Regions from separate parts of the Pseudarthrobacter sp. NPDC055928 genome, predicted to be linked through region 2. Evidence: riboswitches for the same ligand, from Rfam matches in the RefSeq annotation. Region 2 holds a riboswitch; each other region holds the start of a gene.

Region 1 (4,944 bases), on a different contig from region 2:
CCTCGAAATCCAGCCAGGGTAGCAGGAACGTAGCGGGGGATCGACTGTTGGTGCCGGCCGAAGCAACCATCCAGACCTCTGACCCGGAAGTGGGACCCGGCCAGTACCTGAAGATCGAGACCACAGCGGTCTACGCCGCCGGAGTCGCTTTGGGGGACCCCGGAGCAGGCGGCCGTTCGGTGGAGTGGCTGGACAAATCTTCGGACCAGCTTTATGTCCCAGCCGACCATGCCTCCGAATGGATCTGGAACCGCGAAGCCCGCATCCCAACGACGTTCTTCACCGAGGAATCCAAAGCAGAGGCCACCAAATACCAGCAATCCCAGTCTGAAAACCCCCACGGCGCGGGAGAACTGCTCCGGGCACCGGGAGGTAACTTCTACGGAGTACCGCGGCTGCTGTTCGCCGGCTTGCCCCTGGAGGAAGGCGTGAAGAATCTGCCCCGCGACCCCCAGGCACTCCTGGACACCATTCGACAGCGAGGCAAACAAGGCAGGCCGGAAGCCGAAACGCTGGAAAGCATCGCCGCCGCCCTGCAGACCGGAGTCGTCCCGGCGGACCTTCGCGCTGCACTGTACAAAGCGGCCGCGCTCATTCCCGGAGTCACCGTCGTAGACAAGGAGGCGAACCTAGACGGCAAGGTAGGCACAGCGATCGGGATCGAGCATCCGGACAGGGAAACGCGGACGGACATCATCATTGATCCCGACACAGGGCTGCTGATCGGAGAACGAGTGGTCACGCTAACAGCTGGCGAGACCTTCCCAGCCGGAACAGCGACCGCTTGGACCTCGGTTGAGACCTCAGTGGTCAATTCCGCCCCGTAAGCAGGCGCCGATCAAATCTGCTTGAGCGCCTGTTCCAGGTCGCGGATGAGGTCGTCCGCGTCCTCAAGGCCCACGGACAGCCGCACCACGCCGTCGCTGAGGCCGATGGCGGCGCGGCCTTCGGGACCCATGGCACGGTGGGTGGTGGTGGCCGGGTGCGTGATGAGGGACTTGGCATCGCCCAGGTTGTTGGAGATGTCGATGATCCGCAGCGCGTCCAGCAGCGCAAAGGCGGCGTCCTTGCCGGAGCGGCCGTCCGTCGTCGCGAGCTCCAGGGTGAGGACGGTCCCGCCGGCCTTCATCTGCTTGGCCGCGAGCTCGTACTGCGGGTGCGATTTCAGCATGGGGTACTTGACCCAGCTGACGGCAGGCTGCTGTTCGAGCCATTCGGCCAGCCGCAGCGCCGTGGCTGAGGAATGGTTCACGCGCAGGGCCATGGTTTCCAAGCCCTTGGTAAGTACCCAGGCGTTGAAGGCGGACAGCGACGGGCCGGTGTGCCGCATGAGCTGCTTGACCGGCCCGTCGATGAATTCCTTGGTGCCCAGGATGGCGCCGCCCATGACCCGGCCCTGGCCGTCGATGTGCTTGGTGCCCGAGTACACAATCACGTCCGCGCCGAGCTGGCCGCAGCGCTGCAGCAGGGGTGTGGCAAAGACGTTGTCGACGACGACGGTAGCGCCGGCGGCGTGCGCCAGTTCGCTGACCGCGGCGATGTCCACGATTTCCTGCATCGGGTTGGACGGCGATTCGAAGAACACTGCCGTGGTGGGCTCCGACAGGGCCGCACGCCACTGCTCCAGGTCCGGTCCGTCGACGAACACCGTCTCAACACCCCAGCGGGGCAGGATCTCGTTCAGGATCACAAAGCAGGAGCCGAACAGTGAGCGGGCTGCCACTACGCGGTCGCCAGCGGCTAGCAGGGCACCCAGGGCGGTGAACACGGCGGACATTCCCGACGCCGTCGCGAAGCACGCTTCAGTGCCTTCGAGCAGGCGGAGCCGTTCCTGGAAGGTGGCCACGGACGGGTTGCCGTAGCGGGAGTAGACAAAGCGCTCGTCCTCGCCGGTGAAGGCGCGCTCCGCTGCGGCGGCGGACTCGTAGACGAATCCGGAGTTCAGGAACACCGGTTCGGTGGTTTCCTGGAAGTTGGTGCGGTCCAGCCCGCCGCGGACGGCCTGGGTGTCAGGGCTCCAGCCGGCGGCATCTTCGTTGAAGGTCACTTAGTTCTTTCCCAGGTTGGTTGGCAAGCCGCGGTTCTTCCAGCCGTTGACGGTGCGCTCGCCGTAGCGGTCCGGTTCGCCTTCGAAGCCCTCCAGGACGTTGTAGGAGGTGAAGCCGGCTTGGGTTGCGGCGATGGCAGCGGAGATGGAGCGCTGGCCTGAGCGGCAGATGAACAGGAGTTCGGTGCCGGTGTCCTCCGGCGCCTGCTGCCTCAGGTCGGTGAGGAACTCGGGGTTGGGAATGCCGCCGGGGAACGTCCACTGGATGAACAGGGGGTCGTTGTCGGTTGCCTTGGTGTCAGGGATGCCGATGTGCGCCCACTCACCCTCGGTGCGGACATCCACCAGGATGGCGCCCTGCTCCAGCTTGGTCCAGGCTTCCTGCGGGGTGAGGTCTCCGGCGTAGCTCACGCGTGGCCCTCGCCTTCGAACTCAAGGTCTTCCACAGCGGTGGCGACGGCGGCGTCCGCACTGGCGATGGCGGCCGGGAGGATGAGTGCCTGCGCCACAATCACCTGGCCGCCGTTGGACGTGGCAGCCGGGCTGCCATGCAGGACATAGCCTTCGGCCAGGGCGGTGGAAATCCGCTCACAGAAATTACGGTCGTCCGGGCCTGTGATGAGCCGGTACGACAGTTTTTCTTCAGGGGCAGGTGCGTCAGACACGACGGATCTCCTTCTCTCACGCTTGCAACTCGAATGTCGATATGCCGAGTATTCACCTGAGGCACCCCGCCGCGAAAGGGAGGGTTGCCGACCGGCCAGTCAGGGCTTGGCGCCGGTTCTCATTACTCCTCAAAAACGTAACACTTGGCCCGCCTGGCCGCACCGCCGCCGTCGTCATGTTCCGTAACCAACACGTGCTTCCGCGGCCGTCACGCGGACGGGACAATCAGTCCATGGGGAAATCTGGGCGGGGACTGGCTGTATTCGCGCGTTTGAGGACTGCCGCTGCATTCCTCGTACTGGCCACGGTGGCCACGGGGTTGAGTGGGTGCCGGGACGTCTTCGCGCCGCCGCCCTGCATGCCGCCCGCGTACACAGTCACGCCGTCGGAAGCCAAACCCGGTGAGCAGGTTACGGTCAGCGCGCAGGACACCAACTGCGATGCCCGCTACGGGCAAAACGCGCAGGTCCAGGTGACGGTGCGGGACGCCTTTGGATCGCTGATGCTGGAGGAACTCGCACCCATGAGCGACGACGGCGCGTTTACTTTCGTGTTCACCGTCCCGCCGGGCGCGGCTCCCGGCAAGGCGGCAGTGGGGGCGCACCCGTACAACCTGGATTGGTGCGACGACACCGGGGTTAACAACCGGGCCGGCGCGGGGCCCAGGACGCTTGTCCTGGTCTCGTGTGCCGAGCGCCTGGTGCCGTTGCTAATACTGGCGGGTACCGGGGCCTGAGCAGCGGCGACGCCCGTGGGGACGGGCGTCAGGCCCTGAGGATGAGGGCCTCGCCCTGGCCGCCGCCGCCGCACAAGGCCACGACGCCGATGCCGCCGCCGCGCCGTTTCAGCGCCAGGGCCTGGTGCAGGACCAGCCGTGCCCCCGAGGCGCCGACGGGGTGGCCCAGCGCGATCGCCCCGCCCTCGGCGTTGATCTTCTCCGCAGAAATGCCAAGGTCCTGGGCTGACTGGATGATCACCGAGGCGAACGCTTCGTTGATTTCCACCAAGTCCAGGTCCTCCACCGAAATCCCTTCTGCGCGGAGTGCTCTTTCGATGGCGCGCGACGGCTGGGAATGCAAAGAGCCGTCCGGCCCGGCTGTCTGCCCGTGGGCGCCGATCTCGGCAATCCAGGTGAGCCCCGCCCGTTCGGCGGCCGCCTTGCTGGCCACCACGACGGCGGCCGCGCCGTCGGAGAGGGGAGAGGCGGAACCTGCGGTGATGGTGGCTGAGTCGGCCGTGGAGAAGGCGGGCTTAAGCGCCGCCAGGGCCTCCGCCGTCGTGCCCGGCCGGATCCCCTCATCGGCATCGACGGTGACGGCAGGGCCGCGGCGCTGCGGGATATCCAGGGGAACGATCTCTTCGGCGAGCAGTCCTGCATTCCGCGCTGCTTCGGCCCTCTGGTGGGAGCGGGCGGCAACTTCGTCCTGCTCCCCGCGGCTGATGCCGCGCTCGGCATTGCCGGCATCGGTGGCGGCGCCCTGCAGGATTCCGGAGATGGGATCCTGGAGGGCGTCGTGGTTCAGGGAATCGACCAGCGGGGTATCGCCGATGGCCACGCCGGTACGCAGGCGGGGCAGTAGGTGCGGGGCGTTGGTCATGGATTCCTGGCCGGCGGCCACGACGAAATCAGCCTCCCCGGCGCGGATCATCCGGGCCGCGTCGATCACGGCGGTCAGCCCGGAGAGGCAGAGTTTGTTAATGGTGACCGTGGGGACATCCCAGCCGATGCCTGCCCCCAGGCTTGCCTGCCTGGCCGGTCCCTGGCCGGCTCCTGCCTGGATGACCTGCCCCACGATTACCGCATGTACGTGCCCCGGCGCCACACCTGCGCGTTCCAGCGCATGGCGGATCGCATGTGCGCCCAGTTCGCTGGAGGAGAGGGAAGACAGGCTGCCGCGGAAACGGCCGAAAGGGGTGCGGGCACCTCCGAGGATGACGGCAGTGCGGTCCTCGTGGGCCGGGAAAGTGTTGGCCGTGGCGTCGTTGACCATGATGCTGCCTTTCGGTGGAGGCGAGGCTCGGGGCGACGTCTATGCGCGCCCGCGGTGCATTTTCCTCAAGTATGTCACGGGCGGTGGCGGCGGGGAATGGAACGCTGACATGGCGTTTACCCAGCGTAAAGTCTGTTTACTTTACCGAAATATGAACGGCACCGCCACGAAATTGTCACGCTATTTGACGAAACACTCAATCAATACGCTCCCTTCGTAACGTCCGACAGAAAAGGGAAA
Region 2 (4,944 bases):
CCTGGTCCTTGAGCTTGCGGACCATCTCGGACACGGAGGAGTTTGCCACACCCAGCCGTTGCGCAAGTTGGGAGGAGGTAATGGGTTTGTCCTGCCACTCCGTGAAGGAGTAGATGACCTTGACGTAGTCCTCGATGGAGGAGGAGGGCGCGCTGGTCTTCACGACACCAAGCCTACCCGTTGCGCGGAGGGCGTCACGCTTTTGCGGCCCGCCATGTCAGGGTGAGGTAGGGCAGTCCCAGGCCCGCGCCGGGGGAGTGTCCCAGATGGTCGTGGAGGTACCAGTCCAGGTTCGCGAGGACCTTGGCGCGGGTGGTATCGCCGGAACGGAGGTAGTAGCTCCGCGACTTGGCAAGCTCCATGATCTCTGTCGTGGTGAGCGCGTCTTCCCAGCGGGTGACATGGCTTTCCAGCTCCACGAACTCCGGTCCCAAGGGCGGCTGGAAGTGCGGCCGGTAGACATCCCCGGCGTGCATGATGCGGGAAAGCCGGTGAACCCAAGGGACTGAAGTGTCCAACTGGTTCCAGATCAGCCCCAACCTTCCGCCGGCGCGGAGAACCCGTGAAAGCTCCGTACTGGCGGCCAGTGGATCGCACCAGTGCCATGCCTGCGCCACGCTGACGACGTCGAATGAGGAGTCCGCGAATCCCGTCGCCTCGGCAGTGCCCACAGTGGCCGCAACGCCGGGGTGCAGGATCCGCAACTGGTCGAGCATGTCTGTGGAGGGGTCCACGGCGGAAACGATCAATCCGCGGTCGAGCAGCAGGACCGTGAATTTTCCGGTGCCGGCTCCCACGTCCAGGGCATCCCGGGCCCCCGCCGGAATAAGCCAGTCGGCCGAATCGCCGGGGTAACCGGGGCGCACGCGTTCGTAGTGTTCGCCTCCGTCCTGGAAGCTCTGACCAAGCTCCTGACGGCGTACGTCGTCAAGTTTGGGGCCACCCCGTGCCACGTGCAGCCTCCTTCGCCAGATGCCCTTGGGTATCCTTCGAATTTACCGCATGAGCCGGGTAACCCGGGTCAGTCGTCGATGCAGGGGGCAGCGCCTGCCGTGCCAGGCGTATTGGGTGCCCAGTCCGGGTATTTGCGGGTGTCGTTAGCCGGAACCCAGCGGCCCGAGTCAACCACATAGTCCCAGCCCAGGCCGGTTCGGCGGAGTTCCTCGATGCCAGCCAGCAGACGCTGGGCGTCTTCGAGGCGGGACCCAACGCCGAAGCTTGCCCGCAGGGAGCCGGACGGGAGGCCCAGGCGCTTCAGCAGGGGGTGGGCACAGAACCGGCCGTCGCGGAGGCCTACGCCGTGTTCTGCTGACAGGTAGGCAGCCACCAGGCCGGCGTCGTAGCCTTCGACCGAGAAGTTCACTACGCCGATGGTGTCGGTGTCCGGATCGGTGTCCTTGAAGATCTGGTGTACCGTCACGCCTTCGATCTTCTGCAGACCCTCCACCAGGAACGACCGGATAGCCGACTCGTGGGCGTGCCACCGGTCCTGATCCAGCGATGCGATGACCTGGGTGGCGCGAGCCAGCGTGGCGGCGCCCAGGACATTGGGCGAACCGCCCTCGTGCCGGGCTGGGCCGGTGGCCCAGCTGACGCCGTCGAGCCTGGCCTCCCGCACTGCGCCGCCGCCGGCAAGATGCGGCGTGCCCGCGTCGAGCCAGTCCGACCGCCCCACGAGGACGCCTGCGCCGAAGGGCGCGTAGAGCTTGTGGCCCGAGAAAGCGAGGTAGTCGACGTCGTCGGCGCTGATGTTGATCCGGCGATGCGGCGCGAGCTGCGCGGCATCGACGACGATCCGGGCGCCGTGCTGGTGGGCAAGGGCGGCGAGGGCACGGATGGGCAGGATTTCGCCGGTGACGTTGGAGGCGCCCGTGACGGCGAGCAGGCTGATTCCGCCCTGTTCCAGTTCGGCACCGAGGGCCTCGATGGTGCCGTCCACGGTGTCGGCCGCAACGACGCTGCGGTGCGGGACGCCCTGCCACGGCAGGAGGTTGGCGTGGTGCTCGATGTCGAGGTACAAAACCTCCCCCGTGGGGCGGCCGTCCGCGGACGGAAGGCACCCGGCGAGGAGGTTCAGGGAGTCCGTGGTGTTCCTGGTGAAGATGACGGAGTCACCGGGCCGGCCTCCCACGAAGTCACGCACGATGTTCCGGGCGTTCTCGTAGACGGACGTGCTGATCTGGGATGCGTAGCCGGCGCCGCGGTGGACGCTGGCGTAGAACGGCAGGATCTCGTTGAGGTAGGCGGAGACAACCGAGAGGGCCGGGGCGGAGGCGCCGTAGTCCAGGTTGGCGTAACGCACGTGGCCGCCCTGGATCAGCGGGGCCTGGATTTCGGCGCCGGTGACGGCGGAGAGCGGCCGTCCGGCAACGGCGAGCCGTTCGCTGAACAGGGCTGCGGTGTCGTTTGCGGCCAGGGTACGGACGGCGGAGTTGGGGGAGACGGTGGCTGTTGTCACAGAGACCTCACTTTAGAGGGACTCCCTGTCCCGGGAATCCGCGCTTGCCGGGTCCGTTCCGGACCGGCCTGGTCGTCACCCGGGGCACCCCACCGCGAATGGAGGGTTGCCGGCCAGCAAACCGGGGTTTCGCGCTGGCACTCGTGACCTGTTAAGAGCGTAGAACATGGGCGGGGCGGGCAGGAAGCCCGTCCGAATGTTAAGGCTTTTGTTACGCGCGGATGGAAATACCCATGGTTATCCGAAGATACGACGGCGGACGCCCCCATCAGGAGGCGTCCGCCGTTGATAATTCGGCACTTGGGCTGCTATAGGAGGTCGTCCAGGTCGGGGTTGAGCCGTTTGAGGACTTCCGAATGCAGGATGGAGTTCGTCGCAAGCGCGTTGCCGCCAAACGGACCGTCTTCACCCTCGAGGGAGGTGAAGCGGCCGCCGGCCTCCACCACGATCGGGACCAGTGCCGCCATGTCGTAGAGATTCAGCTCCGGCTCACACGCGATGTCCACGGAGCCTTCGGCCACCATGCAGTAGGACCAGAAGTCGCCGTAGGCACGCGTGCGCCAGACGTCTTCGGTGAGCCCAAGGAAGTCATCCAGGTTCCCGCGGTCCTTCCAGCCGCTCAGGCTGGAGTAAGACAGGGAAGCGTCCGAGAGTTTCGACACGTCTGAGACCTTTAGCCGGGTGGCCGCAGCCAGCGATCGGCCCATGTAGGCGCCTGCGCCCTTGGCAGCCCACCAGCGCTTGCCCAGGGCAGGGGCACTGACGACACCGACGACGGGCTCGCCTTCGTCCACAAGCGCAATCAGTGTTGCCCACACCGGTACGCCACGGACAAAGTTCTTGGTGCCGTCGATGGGGTCGATGATCCAACGCCGGGAGCCATGGCCTGAACTGCCGAATTCCTCGCCCAGGACCGCATCGCGGGGGCGGGAACGGGAAAGCTGGCCACGGATGGCTTCTTCGGCGGCCTTATCGGCATCAGTGACCGGGGTCAGGTCCGGCTTGGTCTCGACGTGGAGGTCCAGTGCCTTGAAGCGGCTCATGGTCTGGTCGTCCACGGAATCGGCCAGCACGTGGGCCAGGCGCAGGTCATCGTTGTAGCTCGAAGCGGGTTGGATCATGGTTCCAAACTACCGTCAAAGCGCCGTGTGGTTGGGGACCCCGGCTTCGGGCGGCGTCCTGAACAGCCTGGGCGCTGGTCCCAGCCGGCCGGGCGGGTCAGTTGACGCTGCCCAATTCCTTGGTTTCCTGCCCCTCCATGCGGGGATCGGTGCCGAGCAGGCGACGGAGGGACGCGAGCCTGGCAGGTCCGGTTGGGCCCGCATGGCCTTCGGCAACCCAGGAGTCCAGGCCGCAATTGACTGCGCTGGCATTGTGTTTGCAGCCGCGCTCGCACGCATCCGTGCCCGGTTCCAGGTCCGGAAAGGAGCGGAGGATGCGGTCTGCGTCGACATGCGCCAGTCCGAAAGACCGGATGCCGGGGGTGTCGATGATCCAGCTTCCAGCAGGGGCGTCGGCCAGCTTAAGGGCCAGGGCCGAGGAGGACGTGTGGCGTCCGCGGCCTGTCACGGCGTTGACTCCGCCAGTGGCTCGCTCGGCTCCGGTCAGGGCGTTCACCATGGTGGACTTGCCTACGCCTGAGTGCCCCAGCATCACCGTGACCTTGCCATCGAGGTAGGCCCGAAGCTGGGCGACGGCATCGCTGTCGAGGCGCGCCGAGAGCCCGTCGTCGGAGCGGGCATCGATGCCGGATGCAGCGGCGTCGGCCGTCCGGCTGATGATGACCGGGAAGTCCAGGTGCTCGTAGTTCGACAGAAGTTCGGCAGGGTCTTTGACATCGGCTTTCGTGACCAGCAGGATCGGCTCGATGCCGGCGTCGTAGGCGGCGACGAGTGCACGGTCAATGAAGCCGGTGCGTGGTTCGGGATTGGCCGCCGCCACCACAACAACGAGCTGGTCGGCGTTGGCCACGACTGCCCGTTCAACGGGGTCGGTATCATCGGCGCTGCGCCGCAGGAGCGTCCTGCGGTCCTGGATCCGGACCAGCCGGGCCAGCGTGTCCGGTTCCCCGGAGACATCTCCCACCAATGAAACGAAGTCGCCAGCGACCACGGGGGACCGGCGGAGTTCCCGTGCCCGTGCGGCGATGATGATGCGTTCTTCCCCTGAATCTTCGCCGACCACCGCTGTGTATCGGCCGCGGTCCACGGTAATGATCCGTCCTGTCACGGCATCATCGTGGCTGGGGCGGTCCTTGGTGCGGGGCCGGGAACCCTTCTTGCTGGGGCGGATCCGGACGTCGGATTCGTCCCAGGAGTCAGTGCTGCGTGCCACTATGCGTTACCAGCGGGTCCCGGCGTACCGGGTTCCTGGCCCTGCGCGATCATGTTTTCCCACAGCCGCGGGAAATCGGGCATGGTCTTGGCCGTGGTGGCGATGTCTTCTACTTCTATGCCCTCCACTGCGAGGCCCAGTATCGCCCCTGC
Region 3 (4,944 bases), on a different contig from region 2:
GAATTGGCACCGATCTATACGCGGATCGGCAACCCCACCCAGGACGCCGTGGAGCAACGGATCGCCAGCCTGGAAGGCGGGTTGGCTGCCCTCCTGTTGAGCTCGGGGCAGGCGGCCGAAACCTTCGCCATCCTCAATATCGCCGAAGCCGGGGACCATGTGGTGGCAAGCCCCAGCCTTTATGGCGGCACGTACAACCTGCTGGGGTACACGCTGAAGAAGTTCGGCATCTCGGTGACGTTCGTGGAGGACCCGGATAACCTGGACCAGTGGCGCGAGGCCGTCCGCCCGAACACCAAACTGTTCTTTGCCGAGGTCGTGTCCAACCCGCGCCAGGATGTCCTCGATATCGAAGGGGTGTCCCGGACCGCCCACGAGGCCGGCGTTCCGTTGGTGGTGGACAATACGCTCTCCACGCCGTACCTCATACGCCCGCTGGAGTGGGGCGCCGATATTGTGGTCCACTCGGCCACCAAATACCTTGGCGGACACGGATCGGCGATCGCGGGGGTGATCGTGGACTCCGGCAACTTCGACTTCGGTCAAGACCCGGATAGGTTCCCTGGTTTCAACACCCCGGATCCCACCTACAACGGGCTGGTCTATGCCCGTGACCTTGGCGCCGGCGGCGCCTTGGGCGCCAACCTGTCCTACATCCTCAAAGCCCGCGTCCAGCTCCTCCGAGACCTCGGCTCCGCAGTATCGCCCTTCAACGCCTTCCTCATCGCCCAGGGCCTGGAGACGCTGAGCTTGCGGGTGGAGCGGCACGTTGAGAACGCCGTTGCGGTGGCGCAGTGGCTGGAAGCCCGTGACGACGTCGAGTCGGTAGCGTACGCGGGGCTGCCTTCGAGCCCCTGGTACGAGCGCGGACGCAAGTACGGCCCCAAGGGCACAGGAGCCGTGGTGGCCTTCAACCTGGCCGGCGGGGCCGAGGCGGGCAAGCGGTTTGTGGACGCCTTGGAGCTCCACAGCCATGTGGCGAACATCGGCGACGTCAGGTCCCTGGTCATCCACCCTGCGTCCACCACCCATAGCCAGCTCTCCCCGGAGCAGCAGGCAATTGCGGGCGTTACGCCGGGGCTGGTCCGCCTCTCCGTGGGCATCGAACACATCGATGACATCCTGGCGGACCTGGAGGCAGGTTTCCGGGCGGCCAAGGCGGCTCTCTAAGGCGGTTTCAGCGCCGGATTCCCGGCCCCGGGAGTCCGGCGCCCGGCAGGAGAGGCATTGTGGAGTCACAAACCAGTCACACTCTTAGCCAGATCCGGGGCTGGTTTCGTACACTCGGAGAAGGTCATGAGTGCCAGCGACAGCCCCGGCTTGCTGGCCGGCAACCCTCCTTTCGCGGCGGGGTGCCCCGGGTGAAGACCTGGCCTGCCGGTCATTCGACGGCGGGCAAGCGCGTAGAAAAGGTCTCCACATGACGATTACCGTCTCCCGTACCGCAGTACCCGAAAACGGCGTGGTCCGTTACGCCAGCATCGGCGGCCTTGAATTGGAAGCGGGCGGATACCTGCCCGAGGTCACGCTCGCCTATGAAACGTGGGGAACGCTCAATGAGGACGGCTCCAACGCCGTCCTCATTGAGCACGCCCTGACCGGCAGCACGCACGTGACACGCGGTGACAGCGACGAGCCGGGCTGGTGGGAGCAACTTGCCGGTCCAGGCGCGCCGGTGGACACGGACAGGTTCTTTGTGGTGTCCATCAACATTGTGGGCGGCTGCTACGGTTCCACCGGGCCGTCCTCGCCTGCTCCCGACGGCCGGCCCTGGGGTTCCCGCTTTCCGCTGGTGACCCTCCGTGACAGCACCGCCGCCGAGGCCCGGTTGGCGGACCAGCTGGGCATTCGGAGCTGGTACGCGGTGCTGGGCGGTTCCATGGGCGGTGCCCGTGCCTTGGAGTGGGCGCTCATTTACCCCGAACGGGTGGAGCGTTGCGCCGTGATCTCGATCGGTGCCGCCAGCACCGCCGAGCAGATCGCCTTTGCGCAGGCCCAGACGCTCGCCATCCGCCAGGACGCCAACTTCAACGGTGGCGACTACTATGGAGGGCCTTTCCCGGAGGACGGGCTGGCCCTGGCGCGGCGGATCGCCCACATCACCTATCGATCAGCCCAGGAGTTCGATGGGCGGTTCGGGCGGACGGCCCAGACTCCCGAAACGCCGCTGCGGGCAGCCGCGCTGGGGGACCGTGGGCGCTACCAGGTGGAGAGTTACCTTGACCACCAGGGCAGCAAGCTTGTCCGCCGCTTTGATGCCAACAGCTACATCGCCATCACCGAGGCCCTCATGAGCCACGACGTCTGCCGGGGGAGGGGAACCCTCAACGAAACCCTGGCGAGGGCGTCCGCAAAGTTCTTTGTTGCCGCGGTGGACTCGGACCGGCTTTACTTCCCGTCGCAGTCGCAGGAGCTCGCTGCCGCGCTTCCGGGAGCCGTGGATGTCCACGTTATCGAAGCGCCCATTGGCCACGACGGCTTCCTGACGGAGATCGGCCAGCTGGGGAGCCAACTCCGGAAGAATTTCCTGGTCTGACCGGGCGCCTCACGGCGCCACGAACGTTCCGGAAGCCTAGGAAGCCGGCTGGTCAGCCGTCCATGATTTCGGAGCGCCGCTTCATGTATTCGTCCACGGCCATCTCGCCGTTGCTGTACTGCTGGTCCAGTTCCGCGAGTTTGCGGGCCCGGTAGCCTTGGGGGGCCGACGGCGGCGGGGGAGTTGCAGGGGCGGCAGGCTTTTGGGGTGCCTCCGCTGCCTGTCCCGGCACAGGCTGGCCGTAGGGCGGGAACTGCTGGTCTGCGGGCGGCACTGGCATCATGGGCGGCAGCGGCTGGCTGGGCGGCAGGGGCTGCGGGCCGTTGATCTGGCGGAATCCGCCGCTCATGTAATCCTGCTGCGTGTAGCCGTCCCGCGGCTGGCGGCTCTGGGGCCCGGGGAACTGGCCCCCGCCCGGAAACTGGTCGGGGTAACGCCCGGAAAAGCTCTGGTCCTGGTTCCGCTTGTTGACGGATTTCCGGTACATCCGCATCGCCATCGGAATCAGGAACGACAAAATGATGATCCAGAAGAACAAGCTGTTCACGGTGTAACGCCTCTCATGTGTGTCCTTCCAGCTTAGCCCCGGACGGCACCCGGACCGCGGGGATGCCCAGGAAAGCCGCATACCTGTCCACGGCGTCGCCGATGGCAACGTCCAGCGCAGAGCCTGGTGCCGGATCGGTGGAGGCGAACAGCCGGATATCCAGTTCGCAGCGGCCCGAAAGCAGTGTGTGCCGCCAGGAGCCCGCCATCCGACCGTCCAGCAGCACCACGTGCATCAGGGCACCGTCGACAGGAAGCGCCGGGGCGGAGCCGCCCAGGTAGTGCCTTGTTGCGGAGTAGCCCATCACATATTCGTCGTAGCACTGGATGAGGTCGATCCGAGGTCCGCTGGGCTGGCTGCCGGTCTCGTCACCGGAGCCGCCAGGCCCGGCATTGTGATAGAACACCACGCCGTCAATCGCCGTTGTGCCGAGGGCCCCGGGATCCCGGTCCAGGGCAAGAAGCACGCCCTGCCGGACATCGGCCATCGTGAGCCCCGACCAGTCGGCGCAATCTTTGACCGTCGCGGGGCCGCGGCTCGTGAAATACCGCACGGCGAGTTCGGCCAGCGCGTTTTCCCGGGTGGGAACTTTCACAGGTCCCGCCGGGACCCGCTCGTCAAAGTGGGCGTAGGTCTGCTTCAGAGCACCGCCCCGGCTCCGCACCGGCGAACCACTCACCAGCACGCCGCTGATTTCGGCGTGCATGATCAGGTAGGCGAGTTCCAGTCCTTTTCCCGCGTAGCCGGCAGACTGAAGAGTGGCCGCGAGCTGTTCCCGGGTCTTGTGGTTTCCGCCGGCGACGGCCCTGGCCAGCACCTCCCCGCTCCGGGCGGCCACGGCGGCGTCGATGCCGGTGCGGCGGTACATGCCTGCATTGCCTTGGTGGAGCCGGGGCGCGGACAATGCCAGCAGCCACCGCAGATCGTCCCGGTGGACGAAATGCCAGGTGGGCCGGAGGATATGCGTGCGCAGGATCCGGCCGTCTGCTACGGCCTCCTCGACGTCCGCGGCCGTGGCGGCTGGTCCTCCATCGGTGGAACGGTCCAGGTCCCCGAAGGTGTGCTGCGAGGCGCGCTGCGCCAGGCTCCAGCGGGCGTAGGGAAATTCCTGTGCCTGCACGGCCAGCAGCTTGCGCAGGGCAGCCTCGGGAGATTCCGCGGCCGATCCCCGGAGCATCTGGGACCGGAGACGCAGCCGCACCACCGTATCCGGTTCCATGGCCATCCCCCGTTGCACCCTGCCGGCCCCGGGCCGTTCCGCCGCTAGTGCCGGCCCGCGTCGGTGGAACCGAGCGGACCTTCACCGGATCCCAAGGGGACGCCCGGACCGAACACGGGTCCCGGCGTCGGGCGCTTAGCGGTGATCCCATCGCCGGAGGAACGGTGACGGAGCCTCCGCACTACCCACGGCACAAAGTATTCGCGTGCCCACACAAGGTCCCCGGTGCGGGCCTCACGCCAGGTGCGGGGTGGCAGCGGCTTGGGCTGCAGCGGCTCCAGTGTATGGCTGACGTTGAGTGCGTCCAGGACCATGGCCGCGATGGTGTGGTGTCCCAGAGGAGAGAAGTGCAGCCGGTCCTCGTCCCACATCTGCGGGTCGCTGAGCTGCCGCAGGGACCACATGTCGGCGATGATGGCGTCATGCCGGGCCGCGACGGTCCGCAGGTTCTCGTTATAGATGGCCACCTTGCTGCGGACCCGGCCCAGGACTGACGACCCGGTGTCCGGGCCGTTGAAGAGCACCACCGTGGCTCCGCCCATGCCCAATATCTGCACCACAGAATCGAGCTTCTCCGCGAGGGCGTCGGGGTCGCCGCCGGGCCGGATGAGGTCGTTCCCGCCGGCCGACAGCGTCACCAAG

Evidence for each region. Region 2 has a riboswitch for S-adenosylmethionine ahead of ACFC25_RS04090 (aminotransferase class V-fold PLP-dependent enzyme). Riboswitches for the same ligand answer to the same signal wherever they lie in the genome.
Region 1: it holds a riboswitch for S-adenosylmethionine, as region 2 does, so the genes downstream of both, ACFC25_RS15930 (DUF1737 domain-containing protein) here and ACFC25_RS04090 (aminotransferase class V-fold PLP-dependent enzyme) in region 2, are expected to answer to the same signal.
Region 3: it holds a riboswitch for S-adenosylmethionine, as region 2 does, so the genes downstream of both, ACFC25_RS14750 (homoserine O-acetyltransferase) here and ACFC25_RS04090 (aminotransferase class V-fold PLP-dependent enzyme) in region 2, are expected to answer to the same signal.

What each region holds. Positions count from the first base shown of each region.
Region 1 is NZ_JBHJZH010000013.1:30,487-35,430, forward strand. Features, by position in the region: gene ACFC25_RS15910 (DUF1905 domain-containing protein) at 1-22, shown strand, start outside; gene ACFC25_RS15915 (hypothetical protein) at 51-827, shown strand; gene ACFC25_RS15920 (O-succinylhomoserine sulfhydrylase) at 839-2,047, opposite strand; gene ACFC25_RS15925 (rhodanese-like domain-containing protein) at 2,048-2,458, opposite strand; gene ACFC25_RS15930 (DUF1737 domain-containing protein) at 2,455-2,712, opposite strand; SAM riboswitch class IV at 2,726-2,839, opposite strand; gene ACFC25_RS15935 (hypothetical protein) at 2,946-3,449, shown strand; gene ACFC25_RS15940 (acetyl-CoA C-acyltransferase) at 3,478-4,704, opposite strand.
Region 2 is NZ_JBHJZH010000002.1:211,148-216,091, reverse strand. Features, by position in the region: gene ACFC25_RS04100 (metal-dependent transcriptional regulator) at 1-163, opposite strand, end outside; gene ACFC25_RS04095 (class I SAM-dependent methyltransferase) at 195-953, opposite strand; gene ACFC25_RS04090 (aminotransferase class V-fold PLP-dependent enzyme) at 1,022-2,458, opposite strand; SAM riboswitch class IV at 2,494-2,607, opposite strand; gene hisN (histidinol-phosphatase) at 2,767-3,579, opposite strand; gene ACFC25_RS04080 (ribosome small subunit-dependent GTPase A) at 3,677-4,792, opposite strand; gene aroA (3-phosphoshikimate 1-carboxyvinyltransferase) at 4,792-4,944, opposite strand, start outside.
Region 3 is NZ_JBHJZH010000011.1:126,387-131,330, reverse strand. Features, by position in the region: gene ACFC25_RS14755 (bifunctional o-acetylhomoserine/o-acetylserine sulfhydrylase) at 1-1,170, shown strand, start outside; SAM riboswitch class IV at 1,293-1,408, shown strand; gene ACFC25_RS14750 (homoserine O-acetyltransferase) at 1,421-2,536, shown strand; gene ACFC25_RS14745 (hypothetical protein) at 2,589-3,083, opposite strand; gene ACFC25_RS14740 (winged helix DNA-binding domain-containing protein) at 3,097-4,302, opposite strand; gene ACFC25_RS14735 (SGNH/GDSL hydrolase family protein) at 4,347-4,944, opposite strand, start outside.